DNA from 2 places in the Arthrobacter sp. NPDC093128 genome. Region 1 is predicted to be linked to the other one. Evidence: riboswitches for the same ligand, from Rfam matches in the RefSeq annotation. Region 1 holds a riboswitch; the other holds the start of a gene.
The links. A riboswitch is a leader RNA that binds a small molecule or an ion and turns the genes downstream of it on or off. The one in region 1 is predicted to bind cyclic di-AMP.
Positions count from the first base shown of each region.

Region 2: linked by a shared signal. The riboswitch ahead of AB0N24_RS05850 (M23 family metallopeptidase) and the one ahead of AB0N24_RS19370 (hypothetical protein) in region 1 are both predicted to bind cyclic di-AMP.

Region 1 is NZ_JBFBEY010000017.1:49,743-53,089, reverse strand. Features, by position in the region: gene AB0N24_RS19380 (response regulator transcription factor) at 1-247, shown strand, start outside; gene AB0N24_RS19375 (HAMP domain-containing sensor histidine kinase) at 251-1,783, shown strand; cyclic di-AMP (ydaO/yuaA leader) riboswitch at 1,975-2,159, shown strand; gene AB0N24_RS19370 (hypothetical protein) at 2,159-2,944, shown strand; gene AB0N24_RS19365 (dolichyl-phosphate beta-glucosyltransferase) at 3,123-3,347, shown strand, end outside.
Region 2 is NZ_JBFBEY010000004.1:22,255-25,601, reverse strand. Features, by position in the region: gene AB0N24_RS05850 (M23 family metallopeptidase) at 90-917, opposite strand; cyclic di-AMP (ydaO/yuaA leader) riboswitch at 921-1,164, opposite strand; gene AB0N24_RS05845 (metal-dependent transcriptional regulator) at 1,275-1,970, opposite strand; gene serC (phosphoserine transaminase) at 2,350-3,347, shown strand, end outside.

The DNA.
Region 1 (3,347 bases):
CCGGGCCGGGGAGGAACTGCAGCTCACGGCCACCCAGTTCGAACTCCTCCGATACCTCATGGAGAACCCCAAACGGGTGGTCAGCAAGGCACAGATCCTGGACCGGGTGTGGGACTACGATTTCGGCGGCCAGGCCAACATCGTGGAACTCTACATTTCCTACCTGCGCAAGAAGGTGGACGCAACGCACCCGCCCATGATCCACACCGTCCGCGGGGCGGGCTACGTCATCAAACCGGCGGATTAATCGGTGCCCACGCTTGCCGGCGTAGTCCGCAAAGAAGGCCGCCGCTGGCTCGATCCCTCAACCTGGCACCTGCGCACCCGGCTGGTGCTCGTGACCATGGCATTGCTGGTGGCAATCTGCGGCGCGATTGGCCTGTTCAGCTACGCGTCCATGGATTCATTCCTGACCAAGCAGCTCGACGATCGCCTGGGCCAGGCCTCTCGGATCTCCAACAACGCCGGCCGGCCTCCGAACGGCAATCCGTCCGGCAGGCCGAATCCGCTGGACGGCCCGGGCCAAGGCATCGGCACGCTGTTTGCCCGCATCAACGGCGAAAACGTCAGCTCCGGTTTCCTCGCCAAGGACGCCACCAGGTCATCGCTGTCCGCCGAGGATGACCAGGTCCTGCTGGCCCTCCGGCACGACGGAACGCCGGTTGACCGGACCCTGTCCACCGGCTCCTACCGCCTGGTGGCCGTGGAGGCGCCCTACGGGGACGTGATCGTCACCGGACTACCCCTCGATGAAAAACAGAACACGCTCAACTCCCTGGTGTGGACCATGGTGATCGTTTCAATGGGGGGCCTGGTCCTGATCGGCCTGGCCGGAACGGTCCTCATCCGCCGCACAATGAAACCCCTCGAGCAGCTGTCCGAAGTGGCAACGCAGGTTTCGCGGCTGCCCCTCGACGCCGGCGAGGTTGCCCTCGCGGTGCGCGTGCCGCCGTCGAACGCGCACCCGGGAACTGAAGTGGGCAGCGTGGGCCACGCGCTAAACCTCATGCTGGACAACGTCTCCAAGGCGCTCGAGGCCCGGCAGCAGAGCGAGACGAAGGTGCGCCAGTTCGTGGCCGACGCCTCCCACGAGCTCCGCACGCCACTTACGGCAATCCGCGGCTACACGGAACTCATGCGGATGACCGAAGACTTCACTCCGGACGGCAAGAAATCCCTGGCCAGGGTGCAAAGCCAGTCCGAACGGATGACCACCCTGGTGGAGGACCTCCTGCTGCTGGCCCGGCTGGACGAAGGGCAGCCGCTCAAAATCAGCGACGTGGACCTGACGCAGCTAGTGGTGGAAACCGTTAGCGACGAGAAGGTCATGGCACCGGACCGCGTCTGGCAGCTTGAGTTGCCCGACGAGCCGGTGGTGGTCCGCGGGGACGCCACGCAGCTGCACCAGGTGCTGGCCAATTTGCTCTCCAACGCGCGCAAGCATACGGACCCCGGGACCACCGTTGTCACCGGCGTGATGCGCTCCGCTGACGGCAGCGCCGTGGTGACCGTGACGGACAACGGCGCCGGGATCCCGCCCGAATTTGTGGACCGGGTCTTTGCCCGCTTTGCCAGGGCGGACGCCGCCCGCACCAGCCCGGCGGGTTCAGCTGCCGCGGGAGCGGCCGCCGCTGGAGCGGCCGCCTCTGAGGGGACCAGCGGGCTGGGCCTTTCAATTGTGCAGTCGATCATGGAAGCACACGGCGGAACCGTCGAAGTCACCTCCCGTCCGGGACGCACGGAGTTCGCGCTGCGCCTCCCCTGCGAACCACCGGCAGCCTAGTTCTCAACGCACGGAAATCACGGCCGGCCGATGCCCATTTGGGCCGGCTGGCCTTTTCCGTGATCGAACGAATCCCCGGCCTCCCCGGCGCAAGTCAACGCGCCGTCACAGTGATCCTCGTTACCGAAATGTGACTTAAGGTTCTATCTCCTGTACGGTTTTTAGAGTGCGGCCACCGTTCCGGCCGCATATCCGGATGGACGCCAAACTCTGCCGCTACCCGGATTTCCTCATGATCAGGCAGAGGCGGGGGACCCAGGTCTCCGGGCATTCTGCATCGCCGCCCTCGGGGTGAAGCCGACACGTGAAGTTCCGTGCGGCCGGATGACCTCATCCGAACCCGACAGCTAACTCCGCCGGCATCGAGAGGCAACCATGACTAAATCCACGCCAGAAGTACGTCCAGAGCGCCCTTCAAGTAAGACCGCGGTGCCCGCAGAACGCTCACGCCACCGCGCTGAATCAGCCAAGACGGCGTCCCCGCTGTCCCGGTTTACCGCCGGCCTGCACAGCTCCGGCCGCCGCGCCGCAGTGGTGGCCACCGCCTGCGCCGTGCTGATCGGCGTCGGCGCCGCCGGCCAGGCTTCCGAGCCCGCCGCGCCGGCAAGCTCGGCGACGGCCGCGGAAATCGCCGCAGCGAGCGCCGACACGAAGTCGAAGCTCGCGTTCGAAAAGATCCTGGTTTCGGCCATGCCGGCTCCGGCTTCCGTCAGCATGTCTGCGCAGTCCACCGAGGAGCAGCCATCCGAAGAGCAGCCCGCGGAGGAGAAGGCCGCGGAAGCACCCGCCCCCGCCCCTGCACCGGCGGCAGCTCCGGAACCGGCTCCGGCTCCCGCGCCCCCTGTCGCCGTGGACGACCCCGCAGCTGCCCAGGAATATGCCGCCTCGCAGCTCGGCAACTACGGCTGGGCGGCTGACCAGATGCAGTGCCTGACCACGCTGTGGACCAAGGAATCGGAGTGGAAGACCACGGCGACGAATGCCAGCAGTGGCGCGTACGGCATTGTCCAGTCGCTGCCGGCCGAAAAGATGGCCAGCGCGGGCGGGGACTACCTCACCAATTTCCGCACTCAGATCAACTGGGGCCTGAACTACGTCAAGGAGCGCTACGGTTCCCCCTGCGACGCCCTGAACTTCCACCTCGCCAACAACTGGTACTAAGCCGGCCCCGACCCGCCGGACTGTTCCGCATCAGCCGAAGGCGCATCAGCCGAAGGCCCCGAATCCACGTGATTCGGGGCCTTCGGCCGTATTGCGGGTGAATCGCTTCCCGGCTTCCACAGCAGGTGCACAGCTATGGCCTAAATCCTTCATATGCGCCAGCGTCATAGTTTGAACCATGACGCTCACAGACCAGGCCCCGGGGATCCTGCCGCACACGCAACTGCGGGCTGCCGTCGACGTCCCGACGGGTGCCGCTCCGGCGCTTTCCGGTTCGGGTAACATCCGCCGCGTCCCTATCGACACGCGGGCCGCCGTCGACGAACGGACCGGAACCGCCGCGCCTGTCCTGGATGTGACCATCCCGGTCTACAACGAGGAACAGGATCTGGAGCAGTCCCTC
Region 2 (3,347 bases), on a different contig from region 1:
GTGCTTTAGACGGTACAGGAATTCCGCGTGAATGTCACATTCAGGTCACGGCATGTCACAGGAATGCGAGAGTGTTCCATCGGATTGGATCAGAGCCAGCCGGTGGGGTCAACGACTTCGCCGTTGACCATCACTTCAAAATGGAGGTGGCAGCCGGTGGAGGCGCCGGTGGTTCCGCTGAGGGCCACAACGTCGCCACGGCTGACCTTCTGGCCTACCTGGACGTTGGACGAGGACAAGTGGTTGTACGTGGTCTCCAGGCCGTTGCCGTGGTCAATCACCACGCGGTTTCCGCCGCCGTAGGGGTGCCATCCGGTGAACGTCACCGTTCCGCTGGCCGCGGCCATAACACTTGTGCCGCACTGGGCCGCATAGTCCTGCCCGCGGTGGAATTCGCCGGTGCCGCCGGTGATCGGGCTGACACGAAAGCCGAAGGGGGATGCGGAAACCATCTGCGCCAGCGGTGCTCCGAGGCTTCCGGTGGATGCTGCACGGGTAATGGTGCCGGCGGACTGCGCGCTCAGCAGCTGCTTGAGCTTGCCGTCGGGATCGCCCTTGGTGGCGATATAGGTCCGGTTGAAGTCGATTTTGGCGCCTGCAGCCGCGGAAACCTCAGGCTGCGCCGTTACAGATGCGGCGGCCGCGGACGTGTTTCCGGTGTCCGCTGTGCTCATCATGGGTCCGGTTGACGGGACGGTCACAGTGAGGACCAGTCCGGTGGCGGCCAGGGCAATGCCGGCCTTCTGACCCACACCGCTCGCGGAAGCGAACTCCGTGACCTGACTGAACAGGCTCCGGCGCCGGCGCGCATCACGATGTGCATCGCGTGGCCTGACCGTCATAACGGCTTCGGCCACGGGGTACTCCGAAGCGGGACCAGTCGCCCTGCGGCGGCCCCTGACGGTCTGCGTGGTCAAGAAATATCCTCTCTGGATAGCCTGCGGAGTTAGCTGTCGGATTCGGGTCAGAGAGATCAAAGACCCGGTCCGCCAATGCAAGGCATCCGGCACAGGGGTATCCCTAAGGATTCCTTCGTCGGAGATGACTTGCCGCTGACGGACTTCACCCCAAGGCCGCTTTTCAACGGCCGGTTGTGGTTCCCCCGCCTCTGCCAGGAGGTGTTTCGTACGCTGATCCGCTGGCAGAGCTCGGCTTCGGATCAGGTAACGCTTTAGTATCGGCGCTAGTCCCCAACTATAGGTGATTAATCAGCGCGGTAATAATTCCGTTATCTACGTCTCAGTGAGTTGTAGGTGGTCCTATGAGGTGTGCGGTTAGCTGACGGTAACAAACACGTGGGCCGCAACTTCCGGCGGCAGCTCGAGGGCGCCTTCGATTTCAGGCACGCGCACCGAGATGTACTCCCCTACCCGCTCCAGGGCGAGCGTCGCGCCCGGCCGGATTCCGCCTTCATCGAGCTGGACCAGCAGCTCCGGTTCAACCTGGATGGGTTCGGCCAGACGGCTGACGGTGATGCGCGAGTCGGCCCCGTACCCGGTCATCGCGTCGAGCAGGTTCACCACACCGTCGGTGAACAGAGGAGCCGGTTGGCCGCCAAGCGCCGCCAGGCCGGGAATGGGATTGCCGTAGGGGGAAACCGTGGGGTGGTTCAGGAGTTCGAAGATGCGCCGTTCAACGCGCTCGCTCATGACATGTTCCCAGCGGCAGGCTTCGTCGTGGACATACGCCCAGTCCAGGCCGATGACGTCAGCCAAGAGCCGTTCCGCCAGCCTGTGCTTGCGCATGACTTCGGTGGCCCGTTTCCGGCCGGTTTCCGTGAGCTCAAGGTGCCGGTCGCCGGAAACAACCACCAGCCCGTCGCGCTCCATCCGGCCGATGGTCTGCGAAACGGTGGGCCCTGAGTGGCGCAGCCGTTCGGCAATCCGGGCGCGGAGAGCCACGATGTTCTCTTCCTCAAGCTCCAAGATTGTCCGAAGATACATCTCCGTGGTGTCGATCAGATCCGTCATCCAGCTCAGCTCCTCGAGCACAGTCCTTGCGTCAGTCCCACCGTACCGCGCGGAGGCGTTCTCCGTCGGTCTCGTCAAGTGGATCTGCATCCACCGATCAGCCTTGGGAACAGCCCTCGGGGATCAGCCCGGCCGGCGTCGCGGCCCGCTGTACGTCAAGGTCAAGCCTAGCCTATTTTGAATTACTCCGGATAATCCGCCGCAGTACAGCCGGCGCAACTGAAGTGCGCCGACCGCCGGGATGTCTCAGTGACTGGACTATGACGGGTGCCGTTCCGTCCCCCGCAGGCACGTCAGGCAGAATATAGGGGATTCCTCCGGCAGGAACCCGTGTACTGCCGGGCCTCTCCCACGTCCACGCCGAAAAATTGGAGCCATCGTGAGCGACACCAGCATCACTATCCCCGCCAACCTCCTGCCCAAGGACGGACGGTTCGGCGCCGGGCCTTCAAAGGTCCGCCCGGAGCAGATCGAGGCACTTTCCGCCGCGTCCGCCACGTTGCTGGGCACCTCCCACCGCCAGGCCCCGGTGAAGAACCTCGTGGGATCGGTCCGCAACGGCCTCAGCGAATTTTTCCGCGCGCCGGAGGGCTACGAGGTCGTTCTTGGCGTGGGTGGCTCCACCGCGTTCTGGGACATCGCGGCGTTCGGCCTGGTGGACAGCAAGGCCCAGCACCTTTCCTTCGGCGAGTTCGGCTCCAAGTTCGCCTCCGCCACGAACAAGGCTCCGTTCCTGGACGCCTCCTCCATCCTCAAGGCCGAGCCCGGGACACGGCCCACAGCCCAGGCAGAAGCGGGCGTGGACGTGTACGCCTGGCCGCAGAACGAAACGTCCACAGGTGTGGCTGCCCCGGTCAAGCGGGTTGCCGGTGCGGACGAGGGATCGCTGGTGCTGGTGGATGCCACGTCCGCCGCGGGCGGCCTGGATGTGGATGTCTCAGAAGCCGACGTATACTACTTTGCGCCGCAGAAGAACTTCGCGTCCGACGGCGGCCTGTGGCTGGGCCTCTTCTCCCCCGCCGCGCTGGAGCGTGCCGCGAGGATCAAGGAAAGCGGCCGGTGGATCCCGGACTTCCTGGACCTGCAGACCGCCATTGACAACTCCCGCCTGAACCAGACGTACAACACCCCGGCGCTGGCTACCCTGGTGACGCTGGACGCGCAGGTGCAGTGGCTGAACGCCAGCGGCGGCCTCGATTTTGCCGCTGCCCGCACCGCCGATTCAGCCGGACGCATCTATTCCTGGGCCGAGGCCTCCGAGTACGCCACGCCGTTTGTCACCAAGGCCGAAGACCGCTCAAACGTGATCGCCACGATCGATTTCGACGAGTCGATTGATGCCGCGGCCATCGCCAAGGTCCTCCGCGCCAACGGGAT